DNA from 3 places in the Rothia sp. HMSC067H10 genome. Region 1 is predicted to be linked to each of the others. Evidence: riboswitches for the same ligand, from Rfam matches in the RefSeq annotation. Region 1 holds a riboswitch; each other region holds the start of a gene.

Region 1 (10,340 bases):
GGTCGGCATATCCTGCTGCAGGTATCCGAAATATTTGGTTCCATCCGCCTTGGGCACACCGGTAAGCTGATAGTTGTAATTCATAACGCTGAAGTACTGTGGTTTACCTTTTTCGCCTTTCTCATCGGCATCACCACCGTGCTGCAGGCCGAGGTTATGCCCCAGCTCGTGAATAAAAGTACCCACGCGAATATCGCTCATATTACCTTTATTGTTATTCCAGTGTGTCTTCCCCACAGTCACCATGAAATCACGACCTCCCAATTGTCCCAATCCTGATGAGCCGCTCTCCCCATTTTGTTGTTGCACGTAGTAGTCGCCCCAAACCATATAATGAAAGAGTCCATCACGACGCTGATTAAAATGAGAAGCTTTAAACCTGGCCCAGTTCCCAGCGTTGTTACCTATATCGTCGCTGAGCACTTGCCACTTGACCTGTTCGCCTCCTCCCAAGTTGTACTTAGGTCCCCGGGCGGCACCGGCATCCAAGTGCAGATTAATACCCGTTCTGCCGTCGGGATTGCTGATATTTATATCCGCGAAAGATTGCACGATTCGATCCAGCTCTTCCTCACTAGCAAGCTCACCGGGCATATAATCCATCTCGACAAAAATGTCTTTATGGTTGGGATCCGCGCCCATCTTAGGGAAATCGATCTCTGGTATGCCATCGTTATTGACATCGTACCCGTCTCTTTCCATCCCGTCAGGAATATGATCACCGTCGAGATCATCCGGGTTGGGTTCCTGAGCGAGATCCATATTCCGGTTCTGCGCGTGCGCAGGCTGAGCGGGCTTCGCTTCCACCGCAGAAACGGGCAGAGAATTCAGAGGGGCAACAAGCACCAGGCTGACAAACGCCAGCATCAGGCGCACTATAGTACGTAATTTCATGAGAGATATTCCTTATGTCGTTGTGTTGAGTGAGAGGGAATCTTAAATAGAGAGTGAAGTGAGCGATAGTCATCGGTGAGAACCTGCGGGTGTTGCGGGCTCTCGGATGCGAATACATCTTGGGCGGCGTCACGATGCCGTTTGAGCAAGAGAGTGGTATATGAACGGTTGTGCGGGGTAAAGCCCGGGAGCGAAGAGGCGCAGCGAGGGCGTGTTTCATCTGGCTCGTTGCCTCGCCAGCTTCAGAACGTTATGTATGTCCTCGCACGCTCGGAATAACATCCCTCAGCAGCTACACCTCTTCGCTCCCGTTTTAGGAAGAACGCCGAATGATTTAGGGAATGAGACCCAGGTTGCGGGCGTCATCCGCAGTGACCGGGTTTTCTTCCGCTTCAGGCTGAGCCACAGGACCGCCAGCTCCAGCCTGAGTAGGCGTCATATCAAAGTTGAGCTTCTTCAGATCACTGAGAGCAGTTAGCTTATTTAGTATCCCATCGCCATTGAGATCTACCGAGACCGGAGAATTATCAATAACGCCGTTCCGGTTGAAATCGATGGGTTGATTTGCGGGCTGAGTAACGTCTTTCCCATTTTTATCTTTGTGCGTATACAGGTATTCGCCCGCTTGGGGGCCAAAGCCGTCGCGCTCGTTCAGTGCCCATTCGTTAAGGGTTGGCATATCCTGCTGCAGGTATCCGAAGTATCGGGTTCCGTCCGCCTTGGGAATGCCAGTGAGCTGATAGTTGTAATTCATCACGCTGTAGTACTGAGGCTTGCCGTTGAAATCGTCAGTACCGCCGTGCTTCAGGTTGAGGTTATGCCCCAGCTCGTGGATAAAAGTGCCCACGCGAATATCGCTGTTGGCTCCTTCCCAATAGGTTTTCCCAACGGTCACCATGAAACCAGGAGAGCCTACAAGCCCTACTCCTGATGAGATTCGATTTCCGGTTTCATTATCCACATAGTAATCGCCCCAGATCATGTAGTCGAAACCGCTGTTGTAGCGGGCAGAATCAAAATTACGAGCCCTGATATTTGCCAATTCCCCAGAAGACTTCATATTGTTACTGAGCACTTGGTGCGGAACCTGGTTGCCGCCTCCCAAGTTATACTTGGCACTCCGGGCAGAACCTGCATCTAGGTGAAGATTAACGCCTGCCCTGCCGTCAGGGTTAGTAACATTCAAGTCAGCAAAAGACTGCACGATGCGGTCCAGCTCTTCCTCACTGGCAAGCTCGCCAGGCATATAGTCCATCTCAACGAATACATCTTTGTGGTAGGGATTTGCACCCATTTTCTTGTAATCGACTTCAGGTCTACCATCACCATCAGCATCGTATCCGTTGATTTCCACACTGTCGGAAAGCCCGTCACCGTCAGTATCAGGTGAAGTCACCTTCGGGGCGACACCCGGGTTACCAGGGGCGACTGGCAACGTGTCTGCCGAGGCGGGCAGGGAATTCAGAGGGACGAGAAACACCAGGCTGACGAATGCCAGCATCAGGCGCGCTATAGTACGTAGTTTCATGAGAGATATTCCTTGTGTCGTTGTGTTGAGCGAGAGGAAATCTTTCTATGAGTGAGCGGTATTCATGGTAGGGAACCTATGGTGTGGCAGATTCCCACATGCGACAATGCGCATTAGTGGCATTGTGGTGCCGTTTGAGCAAGAGAGTGGTATATGAACGGTTGTATATGAATAACCGATAGATAAGATTTCACCTGCATCCTAGCACCGTAAAATTTTATAAATCTGTGACATAAAACAAGTTTTGGGAGCGGGTCATATCACAGGAATAAGTAAAGGTTTCCGGCGACATAACCCGTTCCCGCACGCTGGCAGCATACAAGGCTAGGGAATAAGACCTTGCTCTCGTGCATCATCAGCCGTTATGAGATTAATCTCAATCTCTGGTGAAGGTTCAGGGCTTATCTCACGTCATATCTTCCGCGTAATTTGAGGATGCCCAGATCGGGGCGAGTAAGCGTTTTATCGTAAAGATTTCATGTGTATCTTACATTGTTTAGGATTTTTGGGGTATATCCCGTAAAATTATTACTGGCGTGTAATCCGAGCGCCACTTATTCACCCAACCACTCATAGGAGTCATTGTGACCCACGCATCTACGCGGGGAGGTCTGACGCGCCGTCGTGTTCTGGCGGGCGCCGCATGGACAACCCCAATTATTGTTTCTTCCGCTGTAGTTCCGGCTTATGCGGCTTCGTATGATGACACACGCCCTGACTACGGTATTTTTACCCAGGCGTTCGTCACCCACCAGGAACTAGACACTAACAGTTTCCTGGGGCTAGATTCATTTAGCGGCCCGGTTGAGAACGAGCAGGCCAATGTTCCAGCAGGTTCCAGTGGTCTCTACTCGGCTGGCGGCGGTAAGTTTACCCCCGGCGGCAGCATCGGCAAGGCAAAGTGGGGCGGTGCAGGTTTCTGGTTCTCAGCACCCAAGGCAACCACTAAAGACGGCAAGCAGACATACTACTCGGGCACCACTACCCTACTCGCCGGTGCGCGCCTGCGCTTGGAGCACCGTTTCGTTTTCCCCGACTGGGCCGAGATCGACGGGGCAGAACCTCCGGGCTGGAATAAAAATACTAACGATTTTGCGGTTTCCCTCGTCGTCAATCCCACGCCAGAAAACGGCGATAACCCTAAGCTCGTCGCCTTCAACGGTGGTGCTATGTACGGTACCTTCAGCGAGATGACCTCTAACGGTAATGAGCTGATAGGTTACGTTGATATCAAGCTTGAGCAGGATGTTGTAGCTTCCAGCCACAATGGCGGCGGAACTCAGGTCTACAACCAGATCTTGGCCAGCCAGTTCGGTACACATTTTGAAGATTTCTATCTCGAACGCTACGGTGTGACCACCACCTTGACGATCCTCAGCGGCACTCTGCGCTACGAACCTGAGAATGGTGCCCCCAAGAGCGATATTGACCTGACCGGTCAGCAGGCTGTGGCATCCATCGATCATGTTGGCGAACCTGAGAATCCAGATCCGAGCACTCCCAGCACCCCCAGCGACAAGTCAAAGTCCAACTCGACGGGATCAACGGGTGACCAGAAAAACAAGGATCAAGAGAGCGACTTCACCGTCCGTAACGACATTCAGATCGATCCTAACGACTGGTTATCCGGGCAGAAAAACCCTAACGGAGCCTCGAAAGGCTCAACCAACGCACAAAAACAGAACTAATCGGTAATTTTGGGTGAGTAAACGGCACTCCCACCGGATAAATCCTCTTGACGAGGCGCATCCCGGTGGGAGTGTTTTTCTTGCACTGTTCGCGAGCAGGTGGTTTTTGACCCGAGCAGGTAGGAAAATCCTACCTTGTCGGCAAAATCCTACCTGCTCGCGGTATTGGGGTGTGGTGTGGATGCGTGGGCATGGGTGCAATGTTGCGGAATGTTACGAACGTGGCGCATACATACGCAATATGACGGGATGCCTTTGCACCTGCGCCAGCTACAAGGTTTACTAGATTGGTAATCCATCTAGAGCGACCGAGAGACCTGGCTCGACGACGTCGCAGCAACCTCGCCTGCGGTGGCGCATCATGCGCCTTCATAACGCCGAAGGTGCTAACGCCAGCAACCGATGGGAGATACTGTGGGACTTCCCTCCCCTTTTTCATTCACGAATCCTCTAGCACCCACCCCCAACCCTGCGCATGAATCTGACGAGGCGCGGGTAGCGTTCTGGGAAAAACAAGCCGAGCGCCTAAGCTGGGGCAAGACCTGGGACAACGCACACACCTTCCACAAACCGCAGGTTATCGGAACCGATGCTGAGGGCATCGAAGAATACTCCGTACCCGAGATTAAGTGGTTCGAAGGCGGCAAACTCAACGTCGCCTACAACTGCGTGGACCGCCACGTGGAGGCAGGCCGCAGCGACAAAGTAGCCCTCTATTTCGAGGGCGAACCCGGCGACCGTGAAGCTATCACCTACGCCGAACTGCAGCGACGCATCGCCCGCGCCGCCAACGGCCTGCTCAAACTCGGCGTGCGTAAAGGCGACCGTGTAGTAATCTACCTGCCGGTTATTCCCGAAACCATTATTTTCACGCTTGCGTGCGCGCGGATCGGCGCAATTCATTCGCTCGTGTTCGGCGGGTTCTCGGCGGAGGCGCTGAAGTTCCGGGTGGAAGACACCGGCGCGAAGGTTCTGATCACCACCGACGGGCAGAACCGCCGCGGCAAGGTCGTGCCCGTGAAGGTGAACGCCGATGAAGCATGCTCAGGTGAGAACAATATTGAGCACGTGATCGTGGTGGACCGTACAAGCGCCGCAGACCCCGTGGCGCACGCGCAGGTTCCCTGGACGACCGGGCGCGATATTTGGTACCACGACCTGGTGGACGATCAGCCCGATACCCATGAGTACGAGCTGCACGATGCCGAAGACCCGCTGTTTATCATCTATACCTCCGGCACCACGGGCAAACCCAAGGGCCTGGTGCACACGATGGCGGGGTATTTGGTGCAGACCGCATACACCCACGCGCTGCTGTACGATCTGCTGCCAGACTATGTGGATGACGACGGGGTGCTGCGCCCCGATGAGCTGTCTGCCGTGAACGATCCGACGAAGGTCGAATCGACTGTGCACTGGTGTACCGCCGATCTCGCGTGGGTGACCGCGCACACCTACGAAATCTATGGTCCGCTCGTGAATGGGGTGACCGAGGTTATTTTCGAGGGTACCCCCAATACTCCGCATTACGGTCGTCATTTCGAGGTTATCGAACGCTATGGCGTCACCAACTATTACACCGCTCCAACCCTGATTCGTTCCCTCATGGGGGCTTTTCCTGACGGCCCCGAACCCGGAAAATACAACTTCTCATCCGTGCGTCTGCTCGGGTCTGTGGGCGAGTCCATTAACCCTCAGGCGTGGAAGTGGCTGCGCAAGCACGTGGGTGGGGGTACCGCATCGTTTATCGATACGTGGTGGCAGTCCGAGACCGGCTCGACCATCTGCTCCCCACGGCCACACGACCCCGCCTTCGCGCCCGAAGGGACCTTCCCCGAAGGTACCCCGCACTGCACTCCCCTTCCCGGATGCGCCACCCGCGAAGTCCCCGGAGTCTCGGTGCGCATGGTGGACGAGCACGGTGACTTCGTTGAGCCTGGCAAACAGGGCTTCATTGTGGTTGATAAGATCGGCCCCTCCATGGCACGCACCGTCTGGGGCGACCCGCAACGCTACCTGAATTCCTATTGGAAGCACTACGGTACGCGCGGCTGGTTCCTCGCCGGTGACGGCGCGAAAGTCGATGATGAAGGCAACGTGTACATCCTGGGGCGCATCGACGATGTGATCAACATTTCCGGGCACCGCCTTTCGACCATCGAAATTGAGTCTGCGCTCGTGACGCACCCGGCCGTGGTGGAGGCTGGCGTGTGCCCCGTGGAGGACGAGCTAACCGGCCACCAGGCAGTCGCCTATGTGACGCTCACCGACGAAGGTCGGGCACTTACCGAAGACGAGCTGAAGACTGCACTCACCCAGCATGTGCGCGAGCATATTGGCCCTATCGCTAAACCCAAGGATGTGGTCGCGGTCGCCGATATTCCTAAGACTCGTTCAGGGAAGATTACCCGCCGTCTGCTGGGTGAGCTCTACCAGGGGCATAAGCTGGGCGATATTTCTTCGCTTCAGAATGAGGAGGCGCTCGGCGCTATCGCACAGGTGCTCGTAGAAACCGGGCGAGTGAGCCCGGATGCGTTCGCCGAGGATCAGGCAGCATAGGGGTTACGCTCGGCAGCGGCATCGCGCCGAATCTGATAGAAAGGTTCTCTGCGAGCGCGAGTGTTTTGCGGAGGCAATAGCTCCCGCCCTCAATACCCTGATGAAACTACAGTGCGGCATATAACCTGCTGGTTATATGCCGCATTGGCTATATATACTATTCAAATAGTATATTCCTCAAATGGAATTATGGCTTAGAAGGATTTTTCGCGTCCTTTTTCCGAAGAAATCGGTTGCGTCTCGTCTGCGGGGCGTGCCTCGGTGGAGGCGGTCACCTCCGCATCAGGATCGGTACCGGAAGAGTTTGAGCCGTCCCGTGCCGAGTCAGCTTCCGTTTGTGGCTCAGCGGCATTCTGCCCGGATGTCCACGCACCTTTATCCACCGGCTTGGCGAAGAAGAGACACGCGACCATGCCCACGACTGCCAGAACCAGTGCCAGCATTAGTGAGTCGTTCATCGCGGTGGCGATAGGTTCACGCAGGAAGTCGGGAACCTGACCGCCGGACATTCCTTCACCGCCGACGGTGGGGGCGTTCATGGCGCTTCCGCCGGCGCCCGAGGGACGCATCCGCTGCATGGTCTGCGCAATCTGGTCGGCGATCAGACCGCCCATGAGAGTGGCGATACCCGCCGAACCGAGCACACCGGCAACCTGACGAGTTTCGTTATACACGCCCGATCCGGCACCGGCTAAACGAGGCGGCAGGTTGCGGGTTGCGGTCACCGCTAGCGGACCCCAAATCATAGAGTTGCCAATACCCAAGATCGCAAAGGGTATGAGCAGAAGCGCAAGGGATTGATCCGCCGTCATCAGAGCGCGCAGAACAACAAATCCGACTACCAATAGGGCAAACCCCGAGACCGCATACCATTTGGGGTTTGACGTGCCTAAACGCTTACCAATGACCGGAGAGAGCGCACCCGAGAACAGGGCGAGCGGGGCGGTCATAAGTGCTGCCTGGGTGGGGCTCATACCGCGCACCTGCTGGAAATAAATAGTAGTTGGGAATGCCATTGTGAGGGTGTGCGCACCCATTGCCGCGATAGCAATATTAGATACCGAAAAGTTGCGGTCTTTGAACAGCCCCAGCGGTACCAGCGGTTCTTTGCGGTTAACGGCCTGCCACACGATAAAGAGGGTGAACACGATGATGCCCGCGATAATCATGCCCCATACACTCACCGGGATTCCGGTTCCCCACAGCGAATCGGTGATAGTGCCCCAGTCGTAGGTGGATCCCTCCTGAATACCGAAGACCATCAGGAACAGGCCGATAGCGGAGAGAGCCACGCCCAGCCAGTCGAAGTTGTGCTGTTTGGAGGGAAAATGCGGGATATTCCGAACCGCCAGATAGGTGCCGACCACGCCGATAGGGATATTGATGAAGAAGATCCACGTCCAGCCGGGACCGTCCACGAGCAGACCGCCAGCGATAGGGCCCACGAGCGATGCGATACCGGCCGCCGCACCCCATACGCTCATTGCCACCCCGCGCTTATGCGGCGGGAACATGAGCGTAATAATGGACATGGTTTGCGGGGTCATAATCGAGGCGCCTATCCCCTGCACCACACGCGCAACGATCAGCATCTCCACATTGATCGAAAGACCGCACCACAGCGAAGAGAGAGTAAAGACCACCATACCGAGCAGGTACATCTGCTTTTGCCCGAACCTATCGCCTAAGCGACCGGTAATCAGCAGCGGCACCGCATAGGCAAGCAGGTAGGCGCTGGTCACCCAAATCACGGCGGAGAGCGAGGCGTTGAGCTCATGCTGCATATGGGGCAGCGCCACGGTGACGATAGTGGTATCGAGCAGGATCATAAAGAACCCGATCACGAGTGACCACATGGCAACCCACGGTTTCTCGACGGTTTGCTCCATTGATGGTGCGCTGCGGTGCGTCTTTGATGCGGCTGGCTCTGCCATAAATCCCTTGCCTTGTCTTCTCAGCGGTACCGCCGGGCAATAAAAAAACCTAGCACTTCATCATAACGCCGTCTTGAGCCCCGCACGAGAATTCTCATCATGCGGTGCCGCTGGAGCGCATCAGCACAGGGAATGCGGGTATCTGTTGTTCTCAGGAAGCACAGAAAGACCATAGACATTGCGGCACAGCAAGCCTATCCTGGATATACAAGTATTTTTCAACACACAGGGAGGATACGATGACTAACGTTACGATCATTGGCGGGCACGGCAAGGTTGCTCTTCTGGCAGAACCGATGCTTCGTGAACGCGGACATACGGTGAACGCTATTATTCGTAGTGAAGATCAGTCGGCAGATATTATGGCGACCGGCGCTAACCCTGTGGTTGCCGATATTACCGCCCTGAGCACCGAGGAGATGGCGAAGCTCTTCAAGGATTTACATACAGAAGTGCTGGTGTGGTCCGCGGGTGCGGGCGGTGTAGGTGGTCCCGAACGCACCTATGCGATTGACCGTGACGCCGCAATTCGTTCTATGGAGGCGGCACAGCAGGCGGGCATTCGACGGTACATCATGGTCTCGTATTTGGGGGCCGGAACCGAGCACGGGGTACCCGCAGATAACCCATTCTTCGCGTATGCGGAGTCTAAGGCTGAGGCCGACCAGCATCTTCGCGGCACCCGGTTGGAGTACACGATTCTAGGCCCCGGCATGCTCACGACTGAGGATGAGGGCGGTATTACCGTGGGGGTCGATCCGGTGTACCACTCGGATTTGAGCTCCCATACTCCGCGTGCCACCGTGGCGCGGGTGCTCACTGAGGTAGTCGATGATTCCAGCACGATCGGCAAGAGCATTCCCTTCACCGGCGGCGATACCGAGATTCAGCAGGCTCTCGCTCAGGCACCGTCAAGTTCACAGCTGCGCTAGGGTTTGCCGGATGCGCCCCGAGCCTCTTCACGGGTTCGGGGCGTGTTTTTCTCTCACGCAAGGTTGGCTCGCGCGCCGGGGTGCGGGATGTTTGGTACTTGTCCCCGTGTCTGCACACGGTCGCGCTCTTGTCATGTTAGGTTTGCCCTCACAGCATGCGGGTGTTATCTCGCGACGAGTTCCGGGGCGGCTATTCCGTTGGTGCCGCATCGCTCGGTATCCTAAAGTACCAGGTATTTTTAGAGCAACCGCAGGAGGTTCCCGTGGGATTCTTCGATCTCTTCGCCGACAAAACCCCGGAAGAGCCCGCCGAGGCGCAGCTTACCGCCTACGTTCAAGGCAAGGTTCAGGGTGTGGGGTTCCGATGGTGGTGTGCCGGGGCCGCCAAGCCGCTGGGGTTGAGCGGATACGCCGAAAACCTGGATGACGGTCGAGTGAAGGTGATCGCGCAGGGAAGCCGCGCATCCTGCGAGCGCCTGCTGGAGACCCTTAATTCGGGTGATACCGCCGGGCATGTGGATTTTGTGGATGCGTCTTTCAGCGAGCCTCAGGGCACGTTCAAAGGGTTCGGGACCCGGTAGCGCGCTCTCCTGCCGCCCTGCTAAAAAGGCTCTTTATGTGAATAAAGCGTCTGAAACGCCTCTTTATTCACATAAAGAGCCTTTTTATGATCCCGATGCACCCCGCAGTATGCCCCAAACACCCGGTAACGTGGAATAATAGTTTACGCACTCATATCATTCACGTATTTCATGAAGGTCTTTGATGACACGCTATCGCTGGGGCATAACCGGTGCCTGCATCC
Region 2 (10,340 bases), on a different contig from region 1:
TTCTTCCCCTCTTTCTCAGCCTGCTGAATGTTATCGCGCAGTACCAATGCCCCGAAGGCGCGTGCCTCATCTGAGAGGAAATACCGGTTTACGGTCCCTAACCCGACCTCGGCGGGAGCATCCCAATCATGCGAATCGCGGTAGAACTCCCAAAGTTTCGAGGTCAGTTCAACCGAGCCAGTCGCCAAATCCTCAATCGCCTGAGTGGGTTTGCCGTTCTCGTCCTCACGCAGGGGCACTGGCGGAATCGCGCCCGCATCAATATGAACCAGACGCGAGCGCTGAATCATTTTCATGCCCTTTGCCTGGGCAAATTCCTCGCCGGTGCTAAATGGTGCCAGCTTCACGCGGACGTTCGGAACCTGCCCGTTTTCGGCGGCGATCTCACGCAGCCGGTCTAAAAGCTCGGTACCTAACCCGGCGCGGCGGTGCCCTTCGGCCACTTCGATATACGCCCACAGCCGCTGGGGGTGCAGCAGCGATGCGGTCACGACGCCGGCGGCGATTGGCACGCCCGCATCGGTGACTACGAGGGTTCGACTAAAAGGAGCATCCGAGGCCTCTCCGAACGATGCGCGCTGCAGCGCCTCCTGCTCGCTGCGCGGATCTCCCCACACCTGCAGAAGCTCCAGGTCGTCGCCTTCCTGCCATGGACGAAATTCGTAGTTGTTCATGGGGTGCCTTTCTTCCGCAGAATGCGCGGGTTTTACCGCGAGGATAGGGTTCTCACTATTGTACGGATCGGGTGGGCGCTGCACCAAGGCACACACCCACGGCGAAATACTAGGATGCGCGGCACAGCATTCGGGCGGGGCTCTCCACTCGTGAAGAGCCCCGCCCGAACAAACTATGCGCGTGTGCGCCTCTGATTTTCTAGATCGCCAGGCGTGCCGCCAGGTATGGCTTCACCTGATCCAAGGCTACGCGCTCTTGATTCATGGTGTCGCGTTCACGGATGGTCACCGCCTGATCTTCCAAAGTATCGAAGTCTACGGTGATGCAGAACGGGGTTCCAATCTCATCCTGACGGCGGTAACGGCGACCAATGGCACCGGCCTCATCGTAGTCAATATTCCAAAGTCCGCGCAGCTCATCCGCCAGTCGATGCGCGGGCTCAGAAAGCTCGGGCTTCTTCGACAGCGGCAGCACGGCGGCTTTGACCGGTGCCAGGCGCGGATCGAGTTTAAGAACCACGCGCTTATCGACGCCGCCCTTAGTGTTCGGGGCTTCATCCTCCACGTAGGCATCCACCAGGAAAGCCATCATGGAGCGTGTCAGGCCAAAGGAAGGCTCAATGACATAGGGTACGTAACGCTCGCCGCTGCCCTGGTCGAAGTATTCGAGCTTCGCGTTCGAGTGCTCATTGTGCACGCCCAGGTCGTAGTCGGTGCGGTTTGCCACACCCATGAGCTCGCCCCATTCGCCGCCTTGGAAACCAAAACGGTACTCAATATCGATGGTGCCCGCCGAGTAGTGCGCGCGTTCGTCCTCAGGAACATCGAACCGGCGCATGTTCTCGGGGTTAATACCCAAGTCAACAAACCAGTTCCAGCAGTCTTCAACCCATGCGTCAAAGTGTTTATCTGCTTCGTCGGGGTGAACGAAATATTCGATCTCCATCTGCTCGAATTCGCGGGTGCGGAAGATGAAGTTGCCGGGGGTGATCTCGTTACGGAACGCCTTACCGATCTGCCCGATACCGAAGGGCGGACGTTTACGGGCCGCCGTCACCACATTGTTGAAGTTTACGAAGATACCCTGCGCAGTTTCGGGGCGCAGAAAGTGCAGCCCTTCCTCGTTATCGACAGGACCCAGGTAGGTTTTCAACAGGCCCGAGAAGTTCTGCGGTTCGGTCCATTCGCCGCGGGTGCCGCAGTTCGGGCAGACAACCTCACCCATATTTTCGGGTGCACGCCCCTTTTTAGCTTCGAAAGCCTCAATCAGGTGATCTTGGCGCTGACGCCTGTGGCACGAGAGGCATTCCACCAGCGGGTCCATAAAGGTTGCCACGTGCCCGGATGCTTCCCACACCGGGCGAGGCAGAATTACCGAAGAGTCCAGCCCGACCATATCCGCGCGTGAACGCACGAAACGCTGCCACCACTGCTGACGAATATTCTCTTTGAGCTCCACGCCCAGGGGACCGTAATCCCATGCGGAACGCGAACCACCGTAGATTTCACCCGCCTGGAAGACGAAGCCGCGGCGCTTAGCGAGCGCAATAACGTTATCGAGAGTGGACTTTTCTGCCATGTTTACTCCTTTATGCCCCGCCACCGGCTGTGGCGTGCGTGAGTTCAGTGTTCTTCCGCGCGCGGTAAGCGCCGGGATATACGGTCACAAGTACAAGATACTAGGGTATCATTGCGTACCCGTCTTGCCGTGTAGTTTCTGGGCAACGGTAGACAGTGTTTAGTTAGAGCGTGTAGATGAGGAACACGTGGCGGGTTAGTATGACTGCCGCACATGGCATCCTCCCGCCGATACACTGGTGACATGGAGAAAATCTATATTCGTGACGAAATGATTCGTCTGGGACAGTTTTTGAAGCTGGCTAATCTGGTCGAAGACGGTGCACAGGCACGCGAAGTAATCCAGCATGGGCTGGTAAAAGTCAATGGGCAGATTGAGGAGGCGCGGGGCAAACAGCTGCATCCGGGCGATACGGTGAGCTTCAACGGGGTAAGTGCGCAGGTGGCTCAGGACTAGGTTTTCTATCCTTCCCCCTCCCACAAACGCATCTTGGGTTGTATAACGCACCTTTCGGTGGTGCGTTATACAACCCAAGATGCGTTATTCAGGTCCTTTTAGTCGGCAAGCTCTTGCTCTGACGCCCCAGCGTTACCTGCGGCATCCGCAACCTTCTCGGCGCGGATGCGCGGCGCGTTTCCCAGCACCTTCACGTCGATAAACTCGCCCACATGGCGAATTTCTAGGGCGCTTACCCCGTGCCCGGCACCCGCATACAGAACTTTGATGCCATCGGTATATGCGCGAATCCACTCGTAGGTGTAATCCACAAAGGGCTGCGGAATAATAGGGTCTTCCTGGTCCCTGCCGAAGAAAACGGGCAACTCGGTGGCTTTGAGCTCGTCGTCCTTGAAATAAGGAGAGTCCGATTCGACCGCGTATCCGGAGAGTCCCACCAGTGCAGCAAATTTTCCTGGGCGATGCCGCACCATAGAAGTCGCCACCGCCATGCCTTGCGAGAACCCCACCAGCGCGACTGAAGCATAGTGTGATTCGTGCTGCTCGACCCACTCCAGGACGTAGTCGCTGGCCTGTTCTATGGTCCGCACATCCGCGTTGAGCTGCTGATCCAGCGGATACCACTGGTAACCTATGGCCTCGGCGGGAATGTGGGCACCGGTTGCGTCCGCCGAAAACTGGGTGCCTACCGGCTGCGGGGCGCGCATTCCCGCATAAGTGATATCCTCCTGCGGCAGATGTTCAGCCAGTGACAGCAGGTCTTTCTCATGCGAACCGTACCCGTGCAGCAGAAGCACCAGGTGGGTTCCGGCGCGTTCATTCTCGGGCCGGGAATATTCGACAATGTACGTATTTTCACTCATATCTTCATCTTACCGAGGAGCCTGCCATAAACAACCGAAATAGATTTCCGCTCAAGGCTTGACCCTCACCCAACGTCAGGATCTACAGTAAAAACATGGACGCGAACACTACACCAGATGGCGGGCAGCACGAGTACACCGTAGGAGAGGCTGCATCCCTGCACGGGCTGACCGTGCGCACGCTTCACCACTGGGAACAGCGGGGTCTGATCAGCCCCGCGCACGATGAGCTCAACGGATACCGCTACTACAGTGATGCCGATCTTGAGCGCATCACCGTCATTATGGGGTATCGCGCCATTGGCATGAGCCTTGAAGCCATTCGCAGCGTACTGCAGGACGAAGCGAACAGCACCGAGCATCTACTCGCCCAGCGAGATATGCTCCAGCGCAAAATGGCCGCCTATGAGCGCATGCTAACAACACTAGATCAACTTTTGGAGGATGCAATGGCTCCTAAGAACGAACAGCTCACCGCTGCAGAAAAAGCAGAAATTATGGGAGACGGGTTCAGCCCCGCACGTGAGCAAGAAGCGCAGGAGCGTTACGGGCACACCGACGATTGGGCTGAATACCAACGCCGTACTGCGGCCATGAGCCGCACCGACTGGGTGAAGGGCAAGCAGGAGCTTGACACGGTTGAGCAAGCCCTCGTCGAGGCTTTCACTCGTGGCGTGCAGCCGGGCAGTGAGGAAGCGAATGCGCTTGCCGAGCGGCACCGCGCCTCACTTTTCTTCTTCGAGGTAACCCCCGCCAAACACGTAATTCTGGCACGCGGTTATGTTGAGGACGCCCGTTTCAACGAGCACTACGAGAAGCTCGCTGCGGGACTGGCTGTCTGGCTGCGGGACATCATCTACGAGAATGCCCGCGCCCACGGCCTTGACCCCGAGAATGTGACCTGGTGCTAACCTCGTCCATTCACAAATATTGGTACCGTACACAAAGCCTTGTGGGGACTTATTTCACGCCGAAATATAGTCTTCACAAGGCTTTTATGTGCGGTTTCTGTGTTCAGATGTATCAAAAACGAAAACTAGCTCTGTTTTTGTGTTTCAAGAGGCGAACCGAAAAGAGCGGATATATCATGAAGAGATTTTTCTTCATCGACAGCACGCTCTCGCTCGGGAACCGGGACTCCGAGAGCCTTAGCGAGAATCGCCTCCAACTGGCGGGATTCGACTAAGAAACCGTCATGACCGTGGTCAGATTCGATAATATCGACCTTTACGGGAACTGGCAGCGCCTCCGCCAGACGGTACGATTCGTGCGGAAAAAACAGGCGATCGGTGCTTACGGCGGCGATAGTCCACTTACAATCGCTGAGCGCAAGCGCATGCGAGAGACTACCGCGCCCGCGTGCAACATCGTGCGAAATTAGCGCCTCGTTCACGGCAAGGTAGCTATTGGCGTCAAAACGCTCAACGAGCTTATCGCCATGGTGGTCCAGGTAGCTTTCGACCGCATATCGTCCGCGGTTCTCACCAATGGACCCGCCGTCGGTGGATTCGCCGCGGTTTGCCTGCCGCCCAAAGCGATGCTCCAACTCGGCTGGGCTGCGGTAGGTGGTGTGGGCTATGCGCCGCGCCAGCGCGAGCCCGGCTGTGGGTGCCGCTCCCCCGTAATAGTCGCCGGAAGCAAAATTGGCATCAGCACGGATGGCAAGGTTCTGGGTGTGCGCCCAGGAAATCTGTTCGGCAGTGGCGGCGGGGCCGGCGGCGATGACCGCGCATCCGCGTACCATCTCGGGGAAGGTTGCCGCCCATTCGATAGCGCGTGCCCCGCCGAGCGATCCGCCGATGACATGGTGAAAACTCTTAATCCCCAACCGGGCGATAAGTTCGGCTTCGGCTCGTACCGAGTCGCGAATAGTGACGTGAGGAAAGCGTGACCCCCAGGGTTTTCCGGCACCCGGGTACCCCTCGGGTACGATACTTGCCGGACCGGTCGAGCCGTAGCATCCCCCCAAGATATTGGGGGCGATCACAAAATATTTGGTGGTATCGACCACCGCGCCCGGCCCCACAATACCTTCCCACCAACCATCACTTTCGACTGCGCGAATACTGGGTGCAGGCATATCCGATGTGGGAATCCCGCGCGAAACATGGGTGTCGCCGGTGAGGGCGTGCAGAATAAGAATCGCGTTGTCCCCAGCTTCGTTAAGAGTCCCCCACGTCTCGTAGCTAATGTTCACCTGTGGAAGCACGGTACCGTTTTCGAGGGTGAAATCACCGATCGCCATCTGCCGCAGGTACCCCTGAGCGCTGGGATACTGCAGCTGCGACAGATAGGTGGCGTGTACGGTATTTTCCGTCATGTTTTCTCCTGGGTAACCGGTAGTTGGTAATGGCAGGCGAGAAACCAATACCGCGACCGGACACTTACTGTGCAGCCCGGTCGCGGCGGTGCAGGTTAGGCGTTCAGAGTCGCAAAGCCCAGTTCAAGATCTGCAATAATATCGTCAATATTTTCGATACCTACAGAGAGGCGCACGAAGTTTTTGCTCACACCGATTGCCTCTAGCTCTTCTTCAGAAAGCTGCGAGTGAGTGGTGGATGCGGGATGAATCACGAGCGAGCGTACATCGCCGATATTCGCCACATTGGAATGCAGCTGCAGAGCATCCACAAAGGTGCGAGTCTGTTCCAGGTCGGCGTCTTTGAGAGTGAATCCCACGACGGCGCCCGGCCCCTTCGGCAGGTACTTCTGGGCTCGCTCGTACCAGGGCGAGGAAGGCAGACCGGCCCAGATCACCTGATCGACCAGCGGATGCTCCTCCAACCAGTTTGCGACCTTGGTCGCGTTCTCGATATGGCGTTCGATGCGCAGGGAAAGAGTCTCCAGACCGATACCAATGTTGAAGGCGTTGGTTGGAGAGATCGCCGCCCCGGTGTCGCGCAGAAGCGAAACTCGCGCCTTGAGAATATAGGAAAGGTTCGCACCAAAAGCGGAGTCTTTGCCCAAGTCACGGGCATAAACTAGACCGTGGTAACCGGGGGCAGGTTCGTTGAACTTGGGGAATTTTTCGGGGTCGGCACCATAGTCGAAATTGCCGGAGTCCACGATAACGCCGCCGATTGAGGTGCCGTGCCCACCTAGATATTTTGTGGCGGAATGGATTACCACATCCGCACCAAATTCGATGGGGCGCACCAAATATGGGGTGGAAACAGTGTTATCGACGATTAGGGGAACACCATTGTCGTGGGCGATCTGGGCGATAGGCTCGATGTCGAGCACATCGTTCCGGGGGTTAGGTACGGTTTCTCCGTAGAAGAGTTTCGTGTTGGGGCGAACCGCATCGCGCCATTGCTGCAGGTCGTCCGGGTTTTCAACAAACGTAGTTTCAACGCCGAGGTCGGCAAGCGTGTATTTAAGTAGGTTGTAGGTTCCCCCATAAATCGATGGGGAAGCCACGATATGGTCGCCCGCACCCGCAATGTTGAGAATCGCATAGGTAATAGCCGCTTGGCCTGAGGCCAGCAAAAGCGCCCCTACTCCCCCTTCGAGGGATGCGATGCGGTTTTCGATAACCTCTTGGGTGGGGTTGTTCAGACGGGTATAGATAGGCCCAAGCTCAGCTAGAGCAAAACGGTTAGCGGCCTGTTCTGCGTTCTCGAAAACGAACGAGGTGGTCTGGTAGATAGGTAACGCCCGAGCTCCCGTTGCAGCATCCGGTGCCTGCCCCGCGTGAATCTGGCGGGTTTCAAATTTCCAACCGGCGGGGTTGGCGGGAGTCGGGACTGTAGTGTTGCTCATGCGAAGCTCCTTGTGATAGTTCAGGGGGCCGCATGCCGATTTCGGTACAGAGTTCTTGGGTTTTCTTCTCTGCAAACGAAAAAACGATGTACCAGAATCGGGCACATCGGTCCCGCGCTTGCGTTGTACTTTGTGTTCAACGCCTGGTCCTCACCCAGGGCACCCCACCGCGGAGGAGGGTTGCCGGCCAGCTAGCTGGGGCTTATCACTGGCTCTCATGACCTGCATCTAGAGTTTCATAGGAAGCGCACATGGTCAAGCGGGATGCGTGTTTTCGGCGCATTGTTGCAAAGATGACGTTTTATGAACTGTTTTCGCGACAGCCTATTGTTTGGGAGAAACACCAATACTTATGCGCTTGTGACCGTGCCTATGTTGTACCCGAACCGCTAAAGCCATGTGATCTGCCGTTAGCCGTCGCTAAATTACCATCAGTGTAGGCAATCGTGAGCCATGCTACACTGATTGAAACCTTGAATCTAGGAGTGATGAGGTATGACCTCCCGCTAAAGTCGCACCGGCTCGCGGAATGCCCGCCCCGATGGTGGGCTCTAAAAATTTTAGAAATAACCCTGCTTTGGTTCGATACATTTCAGAAGCGCATAGTGAGCGCTTGGGACACCAAAGTTCTGAGGGTTTTATTGTTATACCTTCCGCATCTGCAGTCGGTGACTTGGGATTATTCAGGCACTAAGAAGTGCCTCTCTCACGACTATTCATCTCACCCGTCCCACGTATTGCGGGCGTGCGAACACCATGCTCAAGAGGCTTCGGGTGACTAAGCACCGCAAGGTTTTATCACAATGTCTACAATCCTTGACGCGGCACAGCTATGCCGCACCTTTGGCAAGGGTGAACGCGCTTTCACCGCTGTCGATAATGTTTCGCTCAGTATAAGCTCCGGCGAAATCCATGCTCTGCTCGGTCCCAACGGAGCTGGGAAAACAACAATTGTACAGATGTGCGCAACACTGTTGACTCCCACAAGCGGTACCGTTCGCATCGACGGGGTGGATGCGCTTGCGCACCCCCAGCGTGCGCGCGCGTCCCTGGGACTTGTACTCGGCGGGGATACCGGGTTCTATCCGCGAGCATCCGCCCGCGATAATCTTCTCTTCTTTGCCGACCTTGCCGGAGTTAGCGCGCGCAAACGCCGTACCCAGGTGGCGAGCGCTTTGGAACGGGTCGATCTTGCAGATGTCGCCGCGAAGAAGGTACAAGAGTTTTCCCGCGGTATGAAACAACGTCTGCACATCGCACGGGCACTGCTGGGCGAGCCGAAACTGCTGCTTTTGGATGAGCCGACGAATGGGCTTGACCCAGATATTTCGCTGACAATTCGCCAGTTGATTCGTTCCCTCGCTGATGACGGCACCGCCATTTTACTCACGAGCCATCTGCTGGGCGAGATTGAGGAGTTAGCGCATCGGGTCACGGTCATCGGTGCCGGTCGCATGGCGGTTTCGGGCACAGTGGCGGATATTACCGCGCACGCCGGGATCTCCGCTACCACCGTGGGGCGTGTGTGTGCGAATGCCGGGGCGGTACTTCAAGGACTTGCCCGGTCTTTGGGCGATGCGGGAACACTGTTGCTGACCCCGCGCGGCAGCGAGTGGGAGATCACCGTGTACTGGAATGAACGTTCTGTTTCGGAAAAGCCGCACCCCTTCAGTACCGGACACGCAGAGGCTCTCCTGGCCCGTATTCTCGCCGAGCGTGAGGTTCAGATGCTCACACCGCTGTATACTCGCCCAGCCACCCTTGAAGAGGCATACCTGGCGATGGCGGAAGGACTGAAACGATGAACCGGCAACTTCGCCTAATGTCCTTTTCCCTGCGCCAATTTCTCACAGTTCCCTACTTCCTACAGTTACTGCTGCTGAGCACCTTTGGAGCAACGGCCCTGCAAGCACTCGCCGCCGGTGCCTGGCCAGTAGATGCGACCCTCGCCTGGACTCGCGCGGGCATTATCGGCACCTGGAACATGTGCATTGTTGCTGCCGGAATCCTCAACTTTGAGCGCTATCGGGGAACGTTTGTGTATCTGCTCAATGGTGCCGTGAACCCGCTGCGGGCGCTCGCAGCGGTGGTCTCAACTGCCTCCATTTTTGGGCTTGCCGCCCTGCCATTGGCCTGGGCTTTCTGGGCGCTGTGCACCTTCTCGGTAGATTTTACGGACTTTGCTCAGGTGGGTGCACGCTATCTGGTGGGTCTTCCACTGCTGTGGATCTCGTGTCTGGCGGTGACCTTCGTGATTGCAGGGTTCTTTGTGGCGACCCCTAACGCTATCGCCTATGAGGAGCTGCTGCTCGTGCCGGTTTTCGTGGCTTCCGGGGTTCTTTTTACCGAGAGCTCCGTGCCTGCATGGCTTGATGCGCTCGGCACGCTGATTCCGATTCAGGTACCCGTGAAGGTTCTGCTTGGGCAGATGCCTATGAACTCATTCGGTGACTTTCTGGGCGTGATAGTGCAAACCAGTGCGGTCACAGCCCTCTGGATGCTCGCGGCATATCTGTTGGGTAGGCGAGCACTGCGCGCTGCAACGGTGCATGGCACTTTGGGCGCAATCTAGGAGGCTGCGATGTTTAAACGAACGAACTTTCTCTATCGTCTGAACAGTACCGCCAAAGTTGGATGGTCTTCATCTATCACCTTCGCCACAGTTGGTACGGCGCTCAGCACCCTCGTGGTCGTACCGGGGATGAGCGTGCTGTTCAGCGTTCTACTAGGACGCGATCTTTCCGCACCTGATCCTGTGCGGATTGCATGTGCCTCTGCCCTGGCAAGCGTGGTACTCGGAGTGGCGGCCGGTGTTGTGGCACGCGCGGCGACCGACCGCTGGCTGGGAGTGTTCGAGCAGGTGTGCACCGCTCGACGGTTTGATGCGGCTTATTGGCTGGGAGTCTCTGCAATGCCCGTGCTTTTGGCTCTGATCACTGGCATCACGAACCTGGGTGTTGCAGCTGCCTATGCCGGTTTCGGTGGTTCCCTTGAAGGCAGCCTGTC
Region 3 (10,340 bases), on a different contig from region 1:
CTTTATATTGCTGAGCAGAACCAAGAGTTACGTGAACAGAACCTACAGGCAGAGTTTAGGACCCAGATTGCGGCGAACCTTCATGATCTTATAGGGCATGATTTAACAGTTATTAATATTCGCCTGCAACAATTGGTACGTACCTTAAAACCTCTTGATTCAGATGTGGCATATGAAGCGCGTGCGATACAGAAAATGACACGTTCTTCTATAGCTCATTTACGCGACGTTGTAGAAGGCTTTAATACAGTTGATTTCTCGCATCAACTCAATGCTGTACCGTCATTACTGTCATATCGTGGTATTCAAGCCCACATGGATATTCAGCAGAATGTTCTCAAGGTCCTTAACCCAAGTACCCTCACAGCACTGTATTGGGTGCTTCTTGAAGCTATCACCAATGTTCTTAAACATAGCGGTGCAAAAAATTGCTGGGTGAGTCTAAAACAACATTCTTCGGGTGACTATATGCTTATTATCGCGGATGATGGCATAGGGCTGAAAGAAAGTTCTATGCGGAATACCGGTGCCGGTTTAGCAGATATGAATACCCGCATTCAACATATAGGCGGAGAGACAACTCTTGGTGCCGCACCTGAGGGCGGAACCCAAGTCAAAGCTAGGATTCCAGCTTCTAACATCATTACTGGAGGGGCATAAAACTATGATTACTGTTCTTATAGCTGATGATCAGACGATGTTCGGTAGCGCGCTCGCCAGCCTCATTAATGAAGAAGAAGATTTGGAAATTGTGCGTGTTTGTCGAGATGGACAGGAAGCTCTGGATAGTATTGTCACATATATTCCAAATGTAGCGCTTCTTGATATTGAAATGCCAAAACTTAACGGTCTAGATGTTCTTGATGAAGTTCAGAAGCAAGGCATAAACACGAAAATAGCTATTCTGACGACTTTTCAATCTCCTGGTTACGTTCGTCGTGCTCTTGAAAGCGGTGCTTGTGCTTTTATAACAAAAGATCAAGATGCTGAAGAAGTATCAAATATTATTCGAGATATACATTCTGGGAAGGTAGTGGTTGATTCTGCGCTGCTTCTTAGTGGTGCTACACTGCCAGCTAATCCACTCAAACCCAGACATCAGGATGTTCTAAAACTGACTATGGAAGGAAAAACCGTCAATCAAATTGCACGGGAACTATATCTTTCTCACGGTACTGTGAAGAATTACCTATCTGAAGCCATTCAACTTCTTCACTGTACTTCGCGTGTAGAGGCCGCTCACACGGCGCGTACTAACGGTTGGATTTGACCTGACCTTATGTATAAGGGGGGGCGATGGGCTTATAAAGAGCCTTCTTAGCAGGGGATTTAGGAATCGGTCGGTGTGAAAAGCTCACGAATCTGTTCCGCATCCACCCGGGACGAAGCGAAGGAACCGTCGTTGACGACCGCATCAAACAGCGCCGCTTTCGATGCCTTCAAATCCATGACCTTCTCTTCAATGGTGCCCTCAGCCACCAGCCGGTACACGTGCACATCGCGTTCCTGCCCCAGCCTGTGGATGCGGTCCACCGCCTGCTGTTCAGCCGCCGGGTTCCACCACGGGTCCATAATGAAACAGTGATCTGCCTCCGTCAGGTTCAGTCCGAACCCGCCCGCCTTGAGCGAAATCAGGAACACCGGCGCCGCACCCTCGGCGAAATCTTTCAAAACCTGCGGGCGGTTGCGGGTTGTGCCGTCCAAGTATAGGTAGTCGATGCCTTCAGCCTGCAGCCGTTCAGCAATTGTGCGCAGATATCCCGTGAACTGGCTGAACACCAGCACCCGGTGCCCGTCGCCTAAGAGCGAGGGCAGATGCTCCACCAAATATTCGAGCTTGGCGGAAGCCACCCCGGCGTATTCGTCCGGGTCGATAAGCGTGGCGTCAAGCGCTAGACGCCGCAGAAGCGTGAGCGACTGGAAAATCGTGAACCGGTTCTTATCCATATCATCTAAAAGCCCGAGCACCTTCTGCCGCTCACGCTGCAGATGCATATCGTAAATATGCCGATGCGCCGTCGTGAGCGGCACGTTTACCCGCACATCGTTCTTTTCGGGAAGATCGGCGGCGACCACATCCTTCGTGCGGCGCAGCATCAGAGGGCGAACCCGGCGGCGTAATTTTTCGATAACCTGCGGGTCCTCACCGGACTCGGTGGGGCGTGCATACAGGTCGCGGAACATTCGCGCCGAGGGGAACAGCCCATCCGCCACAATCGCCAAGAGTGCCCAAAGCTCCATGAGGTTGTTCTCCATCGGGGTGCCCGTGATGGCGAGTTTCACCTGCGCGTTTAGGGCACGCGCCACCTTCCATGCGCGAGTTTTCGTGTTCTTCACGAACTGCGCCTCATCCAAAATCAACGCACCCCACCCTGCATGCGGGGAAGTGCTCTTCTCTGCGTTTTCGGGAACGTGGTTACCGAATTCGGTGTATCCATCTTCGTCGAGGCGGAACAGCGCATAGCTCGTGAGCACCAGATGCGCACCCTGTACCAGCTCGGCGATGCTCTTGCCGCTTTTGCCCGTAGACTCGGTGATAGTCACCACCTTCGCATCCGGCACGAATCGCGCGGCCTCCTGCGCCCAGTTACCCACTACGGATGTTGGTGCAACTACAAGGAAAGGCTCAAAATCGGTGTGATCTGCGCGTTGCTCATGCTCGGCGATCGCCTGGGCAAGCAGAGCGAGCACCTGCACGGTTTTGCCCAAGCCCATATCGTCGGCAAGAATCCCGCCCAGCCGGTGCTGCCTCAAGAACGCGAGCCAGCGGAAACCCTCAAGCTGATAAGGTCGCAGGACTGCCGTAAGACCCGGGGGAGAGGGCAGGTGATTCGCTGAAAATACGCCGGAAGAAACAGATAAAGAATCGGAATGTTCGTTCTCTAAAACTTCTTCGGAATCGGCGGTCTCACCCGCACGGTCGGCGTCCTCCACAAGGGCGAGAAGACTCTTGACCTGCGCATCCCAAGAAGCCACGGTTTCCACACTCGAAGCGAGCGATTCCAGCTCAGAGAACAGCCCCGCCTGATGCCGGTTAATACGCAGCTCACCGCCGGTCTCGTTGAGCGTGCGAGCCTCCTCAATGAGGGTGCGCAGTGCCGAAAACTCCGGGCGATTGAGCGAAAAATAGGTGCCGTTACCCAGCAAAATACGATCCTGATTCCGATCGAGCGCCTCAAAAACCTGGGCGAAAGGCACAGTCCAGTTATTGACCTTAATAGCGATACCCAGCCCGAACCAGTCACGCGAATTACCCTCGGTCACCTTGACCTCAATCATGGCGTCGGTTGCCTCGGTAAACTCAGGCACGGAACCGAGCAGCCGCACGCGAACCCCGGGAATACGCCGCAGGGCGGGCAGCACATGAGCGAGAATATCGCGGGTTTCCCACCCTTGAGAGCGGCGTTCCCCGAACCCGCCTGCCAACACCGGGTTGGATGCGGTCGCCGACCGTACTGCGCGCAGCACCCGTGCCTCAAAACGCTCGTCGCGTTCTGTGCCCAAGCCCAGCGCCGGCAGGCGGCGAACCTCCGAGTCTGTGCCTTCTTCATCAAGTGGGTTCTTCGGGTACTCCCAATACCAATTCAGGAGCGCATCGTGCGAAATCTCATCATCAAAATGCGCTTCAAACACCAAATAGGGCGAACGAACCTTCGGCAGCGCCAAAGCCGGGTCTGGGGTAAGGAATGGGACGGCCCGCGTGAGGGTAGGCAAGAACTCGCGGTGAAAAGCCTCGCGCTCGCTCGCCGGAATACGCATTTCGCCGCGAGATACCAACGATTCTGCGGTTGCGTCCAAAGGCTCGGCAAGCGGAATAAACGCCAGGTTAAGACCCTCCGGCAGATCCGGAATAGTCGGTGTCGCTGTGTTTTCGAGTGAAAGCTCGGGAATGAGCCCGCCCGTCTGCGTTTCAGAATTTTCGTTTTCGCCCGCGCTCTCGTTCGCCTGCTCTTGCGAAGATTGAGCCTGAAAAATATCGCGATGCGGCGTATCTAAGGCGCCCTTGCGCGTGCTCTTCCAATGCACCCGATGCGCCTGTTCCTCGTAAATACGCTGCACAAGAGAACCGAGCGCGAAAAATCCTGAGCGTGGCGAGCCGATGGGGTGGCAGTGCGCGGCATCAAACCAGAGCTGCCGCACCCGGTTATCTTCGCGGGTTTCCCATCCCAAGGCGGCATGAAGAGCCAGGTCAGGAGCGGAATCTTCGCTCATAGCAGCCTCTGCGTTCTGTCGGGACTCGGCCTCAACAGCTCCGGCATGCACCCTCACCTGGGCGGGTGGCAGAACCGCCGTAGTCACCTCAAACCCTTCGAGAAGAATCGGCAGGCCAATCTGCTCTGCACGCGCCAGAACATCCCACAGCAGCGTGGAATTCGTGGCGGTGAGTGAAATCCAGTCCCGATGCGAAGAGTACATATTCTGCCACGGGCGCGCGATAGCGTATATTTCGGCGAAGAACCGTTCGTGCTCGGGGTACACTTCGTGACGACCGACCGGCCCACCCACGCTGGAGGCGAAGGTCTCCCAGCTGAGCCCGCCCTTGATCCAGCGCCCGGTTTTGGACTGCATCAGCGGCCGCGCCAGCAAATTGATAGGCGGGGTTGCACCGGGAATATTGCGCCCGCGCGCATACGAACCCGAAATGCTGAAGGAAAGGTCGAGCGCACCCGGAACCCGTGCCGAATCAATACCGGATGCTTCACCCCGGGCAGCGAGAACCTGCGCCATATCGCGCCGCCACACCGAAATTTTCGAGGGCGAAGAATGCGTATTCTCGTGGTCGTTCAGGGGGAGAGATTCGGGTTCGGTGGTGAGCGAGCTTGCCGAACGAATCGCCCCCGATGCGCGCAACGCCGCCAGGGGATCGTCGGCTGTCGCCGCAACCTGTCGCGCGGTATCTTCTGGGCTCTCTTGATTCATAGGCTGGCGGATGCGGCCACCGGGCGCATTGTCCAGGGCTTTCCGCGCGGTCTTGGCGCGGTCGAGTGCGGTGAGCATGAGGGCGACGGCATGCTTGCAGTCGGCGGCGACCGGGCATGTGCATCGTGCGTTGAAAAGATTGGAATCGGCGTCAGAACCCGGGAAGAAGCGAATATCTACCTCATAGGGAATAGGGGTGCTCCCATTCACCAGACCTTCCAGCGTGTTTTCATCTTCATCATAGGTGTAGCGCACCACTTCACGCTGACGGGCATAAGCAAGCCCGCGCTGGTATGCCTTATGCCCCGCCTGCCGAATAATCTGCGCAACGGTAACGGGGATATCGGGAAAAGGGTTTGGCGTGCTCACCGTTCCATTATCTCAACGGTGTCAAAGAAGCGCGCGGTAATTCGTTATGATGTCTGTCCAAGATGGGCTGAGCGTTTTTTACGTGCATTTTTGATGATTATTGTGAAGAACATAATAAAAGTGATGATGGTGGTCAGGAAGCCAACGCATAAGACGCTCACGGCAAGGGTAGCGGCTGCCTGTGTGAGAGGACTCGACCCCTTGGGCTGAACGCCCCTCCACTCGAGGGCATGGTACTCAACGACTGCTCCCCAGCCCGCTAGGATGAACAATCCAATACCGAGAATGAGGAATAGTGCAGCTATTGCCCCGACCATACGTGCAGTTTTCATGCTTTCCCCTTGAGTAACTGACTTTATGGATTCATCTGGTCCCGTTCTTTTGCCAAGGGTGTTTTATTCTGCTCAGCATGCTTGTTTTGTGCCTTGCGTGCCTTCTTGGTCGCCGTTGTGAAGAGCAGAATAAAGGTGATAATGCCGGTGAGGAAACCAATACCTAGGAACCATAGGCTCAGATTATTAGTCGCCATGACGAGCGGACTTGCTCCTGCGGGATCGATGCCCCTCCACTCGAAGGCGTGGTATTCCACGAGTGAACCCCAGCCGGCTAGGATGAGCAATCCAAACCCGATAACCAGAAGTACTGCGGCTACTGCTCCAACTATGTAGATAGCTTTTTTCATGGGCGCTCCTTAGATGCTGACTCTATGAATCAATCTGGCTCTGGTATTCTTCCAGAGGGGTTTTGATCCGTTCAAGATGGGCTGTACGTTTCTTATGTGCGTTTTCGATGATTATTGTGAAGAACATAATAAAAGTAATGATGGTGGTGAGGAAGCCAATGCATAAGACAATCATGGCGAGAGTGGCGGTTACTTGACGTACAGTTTTCATACTCACTCATTAAAATATTTTAAACTTCTTCATAAAAATATTTTATCTGCTGTGAGTTACTTCCACTACTTTATCCTGTAAACCCTAGATACACAACCCCAAGCAGATTTATTTCTACAATATATAAATATATCTAATTACTTTATTGAGCAGAAGTTAATATTTTAAATATAAATATATTTTGATAAAAATTAGATAGCCATCTTGACCTCAGGTGTATTGAGTATGTACGGTGTTAAATATGTTTAAATTTCCGTTTGAAATAATATAGATATAGTAATTAGGAGGTCTGTAATGAAAATACGGAGTTTGTTGGTGGTAATTACTTCTTTTGTGTTGGTAAATAGAGTAATTGCGTCTTCTCATGGGTATGTGGACCAACAGTCTCAGGGAGACAAGAAACAGCAGACGATGACTGAGCTTGAGAAGGTTCAGCGTACTGAGTATGGCTCTGTTGCGCCTCTTCAGGATGTAGCACCTGCGCAGTTATCAGATGAGAATCAGAAGATGGAGCATGATGCTTCTAGCTCTACTGTGTCAGTTCAGAAGAACCCAAAGGGCGGTGTTTCTATCAGCAACAAGAAGCTTGGGGGAGCATCGGTTCACGTAGATCTCCCGTATGCTGATAGGGCGAGCGATGCGTCGTCTGTGTCTCAGGGGATTGCCTCTTATGATAATAAGAATGGATCCTCAACTATCCCTGTTGCTAAGAATGACGGTAGTTTGCAAATGGTTACCAAGATTGATAATCGTGATGCTCCCACCGAGTATAAGTATGTTATGGGGGTGCCTCAGGGGGCAAAATTGGTTCATCAAGAAGATGGAAGTGTACTTATTCTTGATGGTGGTGGCAAGATGATCAGCGCGGTGAGTAAGCCGTGGGCTGTTGATGCTCAGGGTACTTCTGTGGACACTAAATATGTCCTTCAAGGGAATGAACTTATTCAAGTCATTAGTCATACTTCACAAGACTATAAGTACCCTATTGTTGCTGATCCTTGGCTGGGTGCGGATCTTATAGACCGTGTTTGGGTTGATGATGCGCCTGAAGGACGCGTCGTGAATGTTAATCCTACAGGTTGGGGTCGTACCTTTAACGGTTTGGCAACCCATTCGGCTCATGTGGACGAACTTAAAGATAAACTTGGTGATGATGCACACCTTGTAGATGATAATGATGGGACTATTCGAGAGCAGTTCCTGTGTCATGTTGCGGGTAATTACTTTGAGCCGGAAACATATAATATGGAATCATGGCGTCCTTCAAAGCATTGGGCCTTGCAGTTAAATCTAAAAGATAAATGTAACCCTTAATAACTAAATAAACTATAAGATTATGAGGCTCTAACATACATTAGAGCCTCATAATCTTTTATTGGTACGACTATTATCTTCTGGAGGATCTCTGAAGGTGTCTAATAAAGCTGTGGCTTGGCGAAGGCTGCGGAGCATGGGAACTCCTGACTTGCAAAGCTGGGTAAAACTTCGTATCTGCGCAATGGTATGCACGGGAGAGATCAATCGATTCGCCACCATGAGGCGGCTATATACAGGTATGCATTCATAATCGCGTTATGTAAATCACAAGAGTTTGACCGGTTCGCACGTTTACAGATTCCTGAAAGCTGTTGTAACCTGGATTCAGCTTCAAGAGTTTCGACTGATAAGCTCCGACTATGGTCGAACGCCAACCCCATGTTCACGGGTGGCTCGGATGACGAAGCGGTTTGTATTCGCCGCCTCAGGTGGCACTTGGTACAGGCAAGAGCAACGCGAAAGGAACGCGCATTCGGCGCATGGTTGTCAATGTACAACAGCTCTTCATCTCCAGCATCCCCCCTTACTCCTGCACGCTCTTATCAGGAAAATCTGCGTGCCGCATCCGTACCCGCACGCGGCGGTTACCAGGCAGTAAGCATTCAGGATTACGCACGTATTTCTTCTAAGCGCGACGAATTCCTCAATTTTCTGCTTCTTCCCAACCCCGAGGGTATTCCCGCCGTCGAATATGCCGGTCTGCGCGTAGCATAGGGGTATGAGCGCCTCAGGACTGCTTCTCGACTCGGATGTTCTCGCCGAGATCCGTAAAGCCACACCAGATCCCAAAGTTGTTGCCTTTCTGCGCCGCCGCGCCTATAAACACCTCTACATTTCGGTGCTGAGCGTAGGCGAGCTTAAAGGACTCTACCCCTACCCAGAGACCGACCGCTGGATTGCCGAACTTCTCGACAGATTCGCCGACCACATCATCAACGTGGATGCGCGCGTAAGCCTCGAATGGGCGGGACGCATCGCTCCGCGCGGCACCCACAGTCACGGACGTAAAGATGCCGAGCCCCTGCCCACCGCTGCCCTCGAAGGTCTGATGGCGGCGAGCGCCCAAGCCCATGACCTCGAAATTGTTTCTTCAAAGGCTGAGGTGTACCGGTCCTGGGGCGTGCCCGCGGTGAATCCGTGGATTGAAGACTAAATCTTCCGCACAGTATTTTCACCGTAAGCGCCGGGGGAGTACCTGCGTGTTCGAGAAAGCCGTGAGAAATGCTCGGCACAGTTAGCTGTACGCGCTGCCGCATCGGTGAGAGCGCATCGGTAACGTTCGTGTAACCCCTCTGTTCACGGTGAGCGGTTAACGAAGGTTAGCCGCCAATTAACCGGAACTATTTCCCCGAAAGCTCAGCAGGCTCACACGAGCTGGCGGGTTTCATGGCATGATGGAAGAACGATGAAAAGTAGCTCTTCTACATCCCGGTATTCTGCCCCTATGCCACTCTGGCTGCAGGGCATCGTTGAATTAGTTTTTACCGCCGCGCTTTCTTTCGGGCTTGTGCTCGTTCTGCTCATGGCGGTGTGGTTTACCAACGGTTTTAACCGCATGGATTTTCCCGCCCTCGCAACTCTTGCCTCCCACCTGTGGCTGCTCATGCACGGTGTGCCGCTGAATATTCCGAATGCTTTCGGTATTATCCTGCCGCACGGCATGCTCACACTGGTGCCCATGGGGCTGAGCATTATTCCGGTGCTCTTATGCTTTAGGTCTGGGCGAAAACTGGCGCGCGCATCCTATGAAGGGGAATTCTTCAAACCCGTACTATTAGGGTGCGCTGCCTACGGTATTTTTGCTGCCGTCGCCTTTGCGTGGGCGAGTACCGAACGGCATTTGCTGGGTATTGTTGGTGCGGCGTTGATTCCGCAGATAGTGGTGCTGGTCGGGTTGATCTGGGGCGGCTACTATGAATCGCGTTCGCTCGCCCGTATGGTGGGCGTGAACACCGCTGAACAGATTTCGCAGATGAGCCAGTACTCGCGGTGGGCGAGTTCTTATGTGTGGTCGATTGTGCGTGCCTCCATGGTGGCGATTTTCTCGCTCATTATGGGCGGTGCTTTAGTGCTGGTGATCGCCATGATGATGCGTTGGTCGCAGATCGCAACAATTTACCAGGAACTTCACGCCGGGCCGGTGGGGGCGCTCGCCGTGACCCTGCTGCAGCTTGGTTACCTTCCGAACTTGGTGATTTACGCGATGTCGTGGACTACCGGCGCCGGGTTCGCGTTCGGCGTTGACACGCATGTGGGCTGGTCGCAGACGACGATGGGCGATCTTCCGCTCTTTCCGGTTCTGGGTGCTATCCCTGAGAGCCTGGGCTGGATAGGGTATGCGGGTCTAGCGGTTTCGCTGGGCGCCGGGGCCGTTGCCGGTTGGTGGTTCTTGCGTGAAGGTGAAGACCACGTGGACGAGTGGATCACCATGAAGGTACGTTACCGGGTGATTGCGCTGCCGCTTTCTTCGCTCGTGTTGGGGTCGCTGGTGGGTGTGCTCTGTGGCGTATGGGCTTATATTTTGGGTTGGATATCCAGCGGATCGTTAGGCGTGGGGCGTTTTACCGAGGTAGGCGCATCGCCCGCAGCTTTCGCCGTGGCGACCGCAATAACTTTGGGCGCGGGTACCGCGTTGGGTAACCTGCTGTGCCATGTGCTTCTGCCCGACAGCAGTCGTGAGCTGCCGCGTTTTGCCGATGAACGTCCCAATCTGGGCAGTCGCATGAGCGAGATGCTGCAGCAGCGTCGCGCGGCGCGGGCGGAGCGTGAACAGCTCAGGAACGATGAGCAGGAACGCGAGGTACAAGAACGTGAAGAGCAGGCGCGTGAGCGGGCTCAGCA

The links. Region 1 has a riboswitch for S-adenosylmethionine ahead of HMPREF2756_RS06225 (AMP-binding protein). Riboswitches for the same ligand answer to the same signal wherever they lie in the genome.
Region 2: another riboswitch for S-adenosylmethionine. It lies ahead of HMPREF2756_RS00520 (bifunctional o-acetylhomoserine/o-acetylserine sulfhydrylase); the one in region 1 lies ahead of HMPREF2756_RS06225 (AMP-binding protein).
Region 3: another riboswitch for S-adenosylmethionine. It lies ahead of HMPREF2756_RS05135 (nuclease PIN); the one in region 1 lies ahead of HMPREF2756_RS06225 (AMP-binding protein).

The regions. Positions count from the first base shown of each region.
Region 1 covers NZ_KV802313.1:84,768-95,107, forward strand. The annotation lists gene HMPREF2756_RS06210 (zinc-dependent metalloprotease family protein) at 1-894, opposite strand, end outside; gene HMPREF2756_RS06215 (C4-dicarboxylate ABC transporter substrate-binding protein) at 1,229-2,422, opposite strand; gene HMPREF2756_RS06220 (hypothetical protein) at 3,007-4,110, shown strand; SAM riboswitch class I at 4,403-4,519, shown strand; gene HMPREF2756_RS06225 (AMP-binding protein) at 4,525-6,669, shown strand; gene HMPREF2756_RS06230 (MFS transporter) at 6,864-8,603, opposite strand; gene HMPREF2756_RS06235 (SDR family oxidoreductase) at 8,843-9,535, shown strand; gene HMPREF2756_RS06240 (acylphosphatase) at 9,691-10,116, shown strand; gene HMPREF2756_RS06245 (glycosyltransferase 87 family protein) at 10,301-10,340, shown strand, end outside.
Region 2 covers NZ_KV802271.1:103,873-114,212, forward strand. The annotation lists gene HMPREF2756_RS00490 (GNAT family N-acetyltransferase) at 1-674, opposite strand, end outside; gene HMPREF2756_RS00495 (glycine--tRNA ligase) at 874-2,253, opposite strand; gene HMPREF2756_RS00500 (RNA-binding S4 domain-containing protein) at 2,467-2,709, shown strand; gene HMPREF2756_RS00505 (alpha/beta hydrolase) at 2,808-3,572, opposite strand; gene HMPREF2756_RS00510 (MerR family transcriptional regulator) at 3,668-4,483, shown strand; gene HMPREF2756_RS00515 (homoserine O-acetyltransferase MetX) at 4,609-5,892, opposite strand; gene HMPREF2756_RS00520 (bifunctional o-acetylhomoserine/o-acetylserine sulfhydrylase) at 5,988-7,334, opposite strand; SAM riboswitch class IV at 7,444-7,557, opposite strand; gene HMPREF2756_RS00525 (ABC transporter ATP-binding protein) at 8,138-9,139, shown strand; gene HMPREF2756_RS00530 (hypothetical protein) at 9,136-9,906, shown strand; gene HMPREF2756_RS00535 (ABC transporter) at 9,916-10,340, shown strand, end outside.
Region 3 covers NZ_KV802311.1:125,220-135,559, reverse strand. The annotation lists gene HMPREF2756_RS05170 (sensor histidine kinase) at 1-660, shown strand, start outside; gene HMPREF2756_RS05165 (response regulator transcription factor) at 665-1,270, shown strand; gene HMPREF2756_RS05160 (DEAD/DEAH box helicase) at 1,330-5,289, opposite strand; gene HMPREF2756_RS05155 (hypothetical protein) at 5,334-5,621, opposite strand; gene HMPREF2756_RS05150 (hypothetical protein) at 5,645-5,971, opposite strand; gene HMPREF2756_RS05145 (hypothetical protein) at 5,994-6,182, opposite strand; gene HMPREF2756_RS05140 (DUF2599 domain-containing protein) at 6,498-7,496, shown strand; SAM riboswitch class IV at 7,828-7,956, shown strand; gene HMPREF2756_RS05135 (nuclease PIN) at 7,935-8,213, shown strand; gene HMPREF2756_RS05130 (PIN domain-containing protein) at 8,218-8,652, shown strand; gene HMPREF2756_RS05125 (cell division protein PerM) at 8,905-10,340, shown strand, end outside.